2 regions of the Streptococcus sp. Marseille-Q6379 genome follow, and region 1 is predicted to be linked to the other one. Evidence: predicted binding sites of a transcription regulator. Region 1 holds the regulator's gene; the other holds the start of a gene.
The links. The regulator CtsR, encoded in region 1, represses protease genes until heat stress. The targets are predictions, from matches to a motif close to TTGGTCAAAAAAGGTCAAANA.
Positions count from the first base shown of each region.

Region 2: the regulator CtsR is predicted to act here: its motif matches at 2,225-2,245, upstream of ACWPVZ_RS01635 (ATP-dependent Clp protease proteolytic subunit).

Region 1 is NZ_CBCPLV010000001.1:77,798-82,230, reverse strand. Features, by position in the region: gene pbp3 (D-alanyl-D-alanine carboxypeptidase PBP3) at 1-92, shown strand, start outside; gene ACWPVZ_RS00490 (ATP-dependent Clp protease ATP-binding subunit) at 222-2,672, opposite strand; gene ACWPVZ_RS00485 (CtsR family transcriptional regulator) at 2,673-3,128, opposite strand; gene ACWPVZ_RS00480 (COG2426 family protein) at 3,427-3,897, shown strand; gene tsf (translation elongation factor Ts) at 4,003-4,433, opposite strand, start outside.
Region 2 is NZ_CBCPLV010000001.1:314,753-319,185, forward strand. Features, by position in the region: gene ACWPVZ_RS01625 (glycoside hydrolase family 68 protein) at 1-1,395, shown strand, start outside; gene upp (uracil phosphoribosyltransferase) at 1,485-2,114, shown strand; gene ACWPVZ_RS01635 (ATP-dependent Clp protease proteolytic subunit) at 2,289-2,879, shown strand; gene ACWPVZ_RS01640 (YlbF family regulator) at 2,965-3,414, shown strand; gene ACWPVZ_RS01645 (DUF2129 domain-containing protein) at 3,407-3,688, shown strand; gene tnpA (IS200/IS605 family transposase) at 3,869-4,333, shown strand.

The DNA of each region.
Region 1 (4,433 bases):
TGGAACTGGTTGCTGGTAAAGAAGTTAAGAAAAGCTTCTTCCTCAAGGTCTGGTGGAATCACTTTGTCAACTTTGTCAACGAAAAACTCTAAGCATTACAGTCGAGCTTTGCTCGGCTTTTTCTTTTACCCTACCTTTACAGAAAGATTGACTCTATCTTGACTCCTATTGACACAACAAAAAGACAAACTACACCTGTAATCTGTCTTTTTGTTTGATTTTTACACTACTGTAAAGGTTAATTTATCTTTCGAGCAGCCGATTTTAAGAGTTTGTCCACTAACTACTTGGCCACCTAGTAAGAGCTCAGATAACTTGTCCTCCACTTGAGTTTGAATCGTACGACGTAATGGACGAGCACCCATCTCAACATCATAGCCATCTTTAGCCAAATGCTTGAGGGCAGCTGGTTGGAACTTCAAGTCAATCCCTTTTTCAGCCAAAGCTGATACCAACGGTTTTACCATAATCTTGACAATCTCACGAAGCTGCTCTTCCTCTAAACTATGGAAGACAACCTTTTCATCAATACGGTTGATAAACTCTGGTCGGTAGGCCTTCTTAAGCTCTTCCATGATGCGTGACTGCATAGCTTGGTGATTATGAGAAATGTCTTGGACTCCAAAACCAACGGTCTTATCATCACGAAGAGCAGTCGCTCCCAAGTTCGAAGTCATAATGATAATGGTATTTGAGAAGTCAACTTTACGACCTCGACTATCCGTCAAGACACCGTCATCCAAAACCTGTAAGAGAATATTGAAAATATCTGGGTGAGCCTTTTCCACCTCGTCAAAGAGAAGAACTGAGTAAGGCTTATTACGAACTTTTTCTGTTAACTCACCGCCCTCATCATATCCAACATAACCTGGAGGAGCACCGTTAAGTCGGCTAGCCGCAAATTTTTCCATGTATTCTGACATATCAAAGCGAAGCAAAGCTGACTCATCATCAAAGAGAACTTCCGCCAATGCCTTGGCCAATTCTGTCTTACCAACACCAGTAGGCCCAAGGAACATGAAGGAACCAATCGGACGTTTTCCAGTACGAATACCTGACTGGTTACGACGAATAGCACGACTAATCGCTGAAACTGCTTCGTATTGACCAATAACACGTTTGTGAAGCTCTGCTTCCAGATTCAAATAACGCTTTCTATCTGCCTGAGCCATCTTCTCAACAGGGATACCTGATAGACGACTAAGGGTTTGCATAATCTGATCCGCATCTACCAAGGCAGGTTTTGGTAATTTTGCTTTTTGGTTAGCCTTATATTGTTTAACAGCAGCCTTCATATCACCAGATAGAAGTGCTTCATCCAAAGGCGTTATCTCACGTTTGGCTTCTTTTTTAATACGACCTTGAACAGTTGCACTCGCTTCATCTAAAAGGTCAATGGCAGAGTCAGGCAAGTTTTTACTCGTCAAATAACGGTGGGCCGCCTTGACCGCTGTCTCAACTGCCTCATCAGTAATCGTTACACGATGATAGTCTTCATAAGACGAACGTAGACCTTTTAGAATATCAATCGCCTCATGTACACTTGGCTCCTCAATTGTAATCTTAGCAAAACGGCGAGAAAGAGCTGCATCTTTTTCAATATGCTTCTGGTACTCAGCTTGAGTAGTTGCTCCAACCATATGAAGGGTTCCACGTGCTAGAGCAGGTTTCAAAATATTTGCCGCATCTAAGGTACTATCAATACCTGAACCAGAACCAATAATCGTATGCAATTCGTCAATAAAGAGAATGATTTTTCCATCAGCTTCAATCTCATCAATGATTTGATTCATACGTTCTTCGAAATCACCACGGAAACGTGTTCCTGCAACCACACTCATCATATCAAGCTCTAAGATACGCATATCAGCCAGCTCAAAAGGTACTTCGCCTGAAGCAATACGCTGTGCCAAGCCAAGCGCCAGTGCCGTCTTACCAACACCTGCTTCACCAACAAGAACTGGGTTATTCTTCGTTTTACGACTCAAAACCTGAATCATGCGTGAAATTTCTTTCTCACGTCCAATAACAGGATCAAGAGCACCTGACTCGGCTACAGCCGTTAAGTCCTTGGTATAATCTGACAGTTCCCCAGTAGAAGATTGGGGAGGCTGCATCATATTAGCAAAATTTCCTGATGCCTTTGATTTTTTAGGCTTACGAAGGTCATGAATGGCCTTCAAGTCTTGCTTACTAAGACCTGCGTAACGCTCCAAAGAACGTCGTAAATCGATAATGCGAGGCTTATCGCTGTCATCCTTATATTGAAAACCAGCAACTTCAAGGAGACGACAAACCATCAAATCCTTATGAAGAAGAAAGGCCATCAATACATGTTCAGACCCTACCTCTACAGCACCAGTCACACCAGCAATTCCCTCTGCCTCTTGCAACATAGCCTCTAAAGCATGTGACTGTGCACGTAAATCGATAATATCTGATTCAGACAAGTCTTTTGGACTTTTCTCCATCGCTAGTACAGCGGCTGTCTCAATCTCTTCCGAACGAATACGGTCCTCAAAATCAGTAAATGTTAGGTAGGCTACAGATCCTGGAACCTCAACCATAGCCAGAAGCACATGCCAAGTCTCCAGAAAAGGACTTCCAAAACGCTCTGCCTCAAGCTGCGCACGATGGAAAATGGCCTGCATTTTTCTTGAATATGTCGTCATCTAATTTCCTTTTCTATCCAATCTAAGTAATAGCGAGCGTAGAATACGCGAACGAATAGCAGCCGCATCTGCGCCTAAAATATCATCACTAGCAGTTGCTAAAATCAAATTTCCCTCACGTTCTGTGATGATTTTTTCATCAAACAGCAACTGGATCAAGTCTGTAAATACCTGCTCGCTGAGCTGATCCGCTAAGTTTTGAAGCAAATCATTAATCATGTGGTGCTTGTCAGAGAATCTGACTTTGACGATACGAATATAACCGCCACCTCCACGCTTACTCTCAACAATATAACCACGACTTTCTGTAAAGCGGGTCTTAATAACATAATTAATCTGACTCGGTACAACTTGAAAAGTATCTGCTAAGTTCGAGCGTTGAATCTCAGCAATTCCAGACTGGCCCAGCAATTCTTTAATATATTCTTCTATACTATCTGATGTATTTCTTGCCATCTTAATTCCTCCAGTCTAATTTGACTATAACTGACTATTATTATACCAAAAATGTCAGCACATGGGAAACTATACCTTCAAAAAGCTTTTTTAAGTTGTCATTAGAGACCATATAAGATACAATAAATAAGACTAAAATATTAGGTAACTTTAAGTGTTTGATCCACTTTGACAGGCTGAGCCTCACCTAATCCAACAAGTACTTTTTAGTACTTTCGCAGTAGTATTAGTCTTATCACTCTTGATAAAGCTCTTGTGACTTTTAGTCTTTATTTTATTTCTCTATGAAAGGTTACTCATGAAATACATCATTGCACTCTTAATCTCTATGATTCCCTTGGTTGAGCTCCGCGGAGCCGTTCCTGTTGCTATCGCCTCAGGTATTCCTTGGTGGCAAGCCCTAATTCTTTGTGTTATTGGGAACATGATTCCAGTTCCAATTATCTTCTTCTTCGCCCGTCGTGTTCTCGAATGGGGGGCAGACAAACCTCTAATTGGTGGCTTCTTTACCTGGTGTCTTAAAAAAGGTCACAGTGGTGGCCAAAAACTTGAAAAAGCTGCCGGAGATAAGGGGGTCTTCTGGGCCCTCCTCCTTTTTGTGGGAATTCCACTTCCAGGAACAGGAGCCTGGACTGGCACCCTAGCAGCATCTATCCTAGATTGGGACTTTAAACGTAGTGTTATTGCCGTTATGCTGGGGGTTATCTTTGCAGGTATCATCATGGGAACACTCTCTCTTCTACTTGGTGTAAATACCTTCGCTCATTAATTACTTTGTTAACGTCTGGGGCATGCTCAGATGTTTTTTTATAACAACAAAAAAGAAGTTACGATTCATTTACGTAACTTCTTTCTTTTTATCTAGCAACTAGAATTAGTTGTTAAGGGCTGCTGCCATTGTAGCTGCAACTTCTGATTCAAAGTCGTTAGATGCTTTTTCGATACCTTCACCAACTTCAAAGCGAACGAATTCTACTACTGAAGCGTTTACTGATTCAAGGTAAGCTTCAACTGTTTTGCTGTCGTCCATGATGTAAACTTGAGCAAGAAGAGTGTAAGCTTGGTCAACTTTAGTGTTGTCAAGCAAGAAGCGGTCCATTTTACCTGGGATGATTTTATCCCAGATTTTTTCTGGTTTACCTTCAGCAGCCAACTCAGCTTTGATATCTTCTTCAGCTTGAGCAAGAACAGCATCAGTCAATTGAGCTTTAGAACCATATTTAAGGTGTGGAAGAGCTGGTTTGTTAACCATTGCACGGCTTTCGTTATCTTGATCGATAGCGTGGTTAAGTTGTGCCAATTCAT
Region 2 (4,433 bases), 240 kb from region 1:
GCATCATGGGCAAATGGTTCTATCGGTATCTTGAAACTTGATGATAATGAGAAAAATCCATCTGTAGCTGAACTTTACACACCGCTTGTCACTAGCCACATGGTTACTGATGAAGTAGAACGTCCAAGTGTTGTTAAGATGGGTGGCAAGTATTACCTCTTCACTGCTTCACGTATCAACAAATCTACGGATGCTGAAGGTACTGTAGCAGCGCGTGAAGCTGTCGGTGATGACGTTGTCATGCTTGGATTCGTATCAGACAGCCTCCGTGGGAAATACCGTCCACTTAACGGCTCAGGTGTGGTCTTGACAGCCTCTGTTCCAGCTGACTGGCGTACATCTACCTATTCTTACTATGCGGTTCCTGTTGAAGGATCATCAGATACTCTTTTGGTAACTTCTTACATGACTAACCGTGGTGGTATTGCTGGTGCTGAGAATAAATCGACATGGGCTCCAAGCTTCCTCATTAAGATGAATGAAGATGATACTACAGAAGTTCTTCCTAAGATGACCAACCAAGGGGACTGGATTTGGGATAAATCTAGTGAAAGCTTGGTACACGTGGCCGATCAAAACAGTGCTAAATTGCCAAATGAGGACTATAACGTAGATTATTATGCAGTGTCAGATTATGGTCTTAAACCACATACTTATCCTACAGTTGATGGTTCACCGGGCGTTTCTGAAGCTCGCGGTGTCTTAACTGTAACTGTTAAAGATGGTGAAGACAAGAAATCAGATAAATCAGAAACACCAGTAAATCCAACAGAAGGTAATCATTCTGTTGATGATAAGTCTAACAAACCAGATACACCTTCTAAACCAGCAGACAATAATCAACCATCAACTAATAAAGAAGATAAACCAGCAACGCCGACGAATCCAGATTCTCCAGTTCGTAATCCGTTCCCTTATTTCACAGACCGCCCATCTAATGATAATAATTCATCAGATGATCATCATGTAGAGGTTCCTGCGAAACCTTCAACAGAGAGTTCTGTGGGTGACCGTCGTCCAGTAGCTCAAGCTACAGAGATTGCGTCACCAGTACCAGAGGCTATTGTAGCAACTGGACCAACTGTTTCAACGACTCCTGTTAAAGAAGAGTCTGTCACTGAAACAGAAGCTCCAAAACCAGCTAAGTCTGAAGAGGAAGTTCAGTCTCACGGAGTCGCTAAAGCTGATGAAGTAACTAAGTCTGATGAGTCAAGTAAAGACAACAATACTAAAGTTGCTGCCAAACTTGCTACGACTCCTAAGACACCAAGTGATTCAGAAGGTTCAAAGAGCAACATTCTTTCAATCTTGGCGACTATCTTTGCAGCAATTGCAAGTCTAGCTCTTCTTGGCTATGGTTTGGTCACAGGAAAGATTCATTTGCCTAAAAAATAATCCTTTTCAAAAACGTTTGCAGTAAAGCAAGCGTTTTTTTTGCCTTTTTGATATAATGGAGTGAATATAAAGCAAAGGAAGAAACTATTATGGGTAAATTTCAAGTTATTTCACATCCACTGATTCAACATAAACTTTCAATCCTCCGTCGTGAGGATACTTCTACTAAGGACTTCCGTGAGCTAGTTAATGAAATTGCTATGCTCATGGGTTACGAAGTGTCTCGTGACCTTCCTCTCGAAGAGGTTGAAATTCAAACACCAATTACTAAAACTGTACAAAAACAACTTTCTGGTAAGAAATTGGCGATTGTTCCAATTCTTCGTGCGGGTATTGGTATGGTCGATGGTTTCCTTAGCCTTGTACCAGCAGCTAAAGTTGGTCATATTGGTATGTATCGTGACGAGGAAACTCTTGAGCCAGTTGAGTACTTAGTTAAATTACCAGAAGACATTGATCAACGTCAGATCTTTGTAGTAGATCCAATGCTTGCGACTGGTGGTTCAGCAATCTTGGCAGTAGACTCACTTAAAAAACGTGGTGCAGCTAATATCAAGTTTGTTTGCTTGGTTGCAGCACCAGAAGGTGTCAAAAAATTGCAAGATGCTCACCCAGATATCGATATCTACACAGCATCTTTGGATGAGAAACTTAATGAAAACGGTTATATTGTTCCAGGTCTTGGAGATGCAGGTGACCGTCTATTTGGTACAAAATAGGTTGAAAAAGGGAAAATTTCCCTTTTTTTACTAGATTAATAAGTTTCAAGTGAAATTGTTTTAGAGTGATTTAGCACTCTTTTGAAAAGAGTGCTAAGAATGATGTTTTTTATTTGACCTAATTTGACTAAAATCATATAATAGCATCAAGACAATATTAAAAGGAGGATTCATATGATTCCTGTAGTAATTGAACAAACATCACGCGGTGAGCGTTCTTATGATATTTACTCACGTTTGCTCAAGGATCGTATCATCATGTTAACAGGTCCTGTTGAAGATAATATGGCAAACTCAATTATCGCCCAACTCTTGTTCTTGGATGCTCAAGACAACACAAAAGATATCTATCTTTATGTTAATACACCAGGTGGATCAGTTTCGGCAGGTCTTGCCATTGTTGATACAATGAACTTCATCAAGTCTGATGTTCAGACTATCGTTATGGGGATGGCAGCATCTATGGGAACAATTATTGCTTCAAGCGGTACCAAAGGTAAACGTTTCATGTTGCCAAATGCAGAGTACATGATTCACCAACCAATGGGTGGTACTGGTGGTGGTACGCAACAAACAGACATGGCTATCGCAGCTGAACATTTGCTCAAAACGCGTAATAACTTGGAGCAAATCTTGGCGGATAATTCTGGACAGCCAATTGAAAAAGTTCATGTAGACGCTGAACGTGACAATTGGATGAGTGCCCAAGAAACGCTTGAATATGGCTTTATCGATGAAATCATGGCTAATAACCAATTAAAATAGACTGAGCTTGTCTTAAATAAAAGTCAGATGCAAATCGGTTGTATAAGGACCGTTTCATCTGGCTTTTTGTGTTATAATAGAAAACATGTTAATAATCAATAAGGAGTTGCTTGCTATTGATCAAGCTATAGATTGTCTTGTTTCGTATTTTCTAAAGCTACCTGAGGTAGAAAATTACCGTTTGAAACGCCAGAAATTCGAAAATGACAGAGAACTTCAAGAGCAACTCTTTGCATTTCAGGAATTAAAGGATAGCTATGATACTGCTAAGGAGTACGAAGCTTTTAGACCAGATGTGAGAGAGTTGAAACGTCAGGTTTTGCGAATGAAGCGCCAAATTGATTTGAACGAGGTGGTTATTGGCTATCGTCAGGCAGAGTTCGATTTGCAGACTATTTTAGCCAATCTTGGTGAGGAGATTGCCCAAGCTGTTTCAGACCAGATTTTTATCGATTCTGGGCTACCTCTTGCCCCTCACAAACCGCATCATAAAAAGGGAGACACTAACATAAAGGAGAAAATGAGTCATGATTAAGCGTCAAGGCATTATTGTTTATTTATACTACAATAGAGACTTACGTAAAATTACCAAGTTTGGGGATGTTGTCTACCATTCTTATAAGATGCGTTATGTGCACCTTTATGTAGATGAGGACAAGGTCGAGGATATTTTGAAAGAGCTCGATGGAATGAAAGCAGTGAAAAAAGTTCTGCCTTCCTACTATTCTGATATTGATATGGACTTTGTAGGTAGTCTGGAACGCTACGACACCTCAGTTCCTGAACCGTTTAAGAACTTTTCTCTTTAATAGGAGAAAAGTTTTTTTTATTTATGTGACTTTAAGTCCGTTTCGCTCCGAAGGTGCGGAACAAATAAACCACCCGCTATGCGGGTGCGCATTGAAGGTTATACCGTCATAACAAAAAAACTCCAAACGAGTTACAATATAGGTGTTCAAGCCAATTGTAAAACGAAAGGAGTTAAGACTATGGCGCAAAAAGCTCACAGTTTATCACATACAAAATGGATGTGTAAGTACCACATTGTATTTACACCTAAGTATAGACGAAAAATAATCTATAATCAATATAGGAGTAGTCTGGGAGAGATTTTTCATAGACTATGCCAATATAAAGGCGTTGAAGTCATAGAAGGCCACTTAATGCCAGATCATGTTCATATGCTAGTAAGTATTCCACCACGAATGAGTGTAGCTAGTTTTATGGGATATTTAAAAGGTAAAAGTGCATTGATGATGTTTGATAAACACGCTAATTTAAAATATAAATTTGGTAACAGACATTTTTGGGCAGAAGGTTATTATGTAAGTACGGTAGGACTTAATGAATCCACAATTAAGAAATATATTCAGGAACAAGAGAAGCATGATATCGCTTTGGATAAATTAAGCGTTAAAGAATATGAAAATCCCTTTAGGGATAATGGTAAGTAATGCGAATGCCTCTTTGAGAGGCTTGTGACGAGTCAAAAGCAATAAGGCTTGAACAAAGTGAAAGCCAGCGTCTTTAGGCGCTGGCTGGTATTATGGGCTT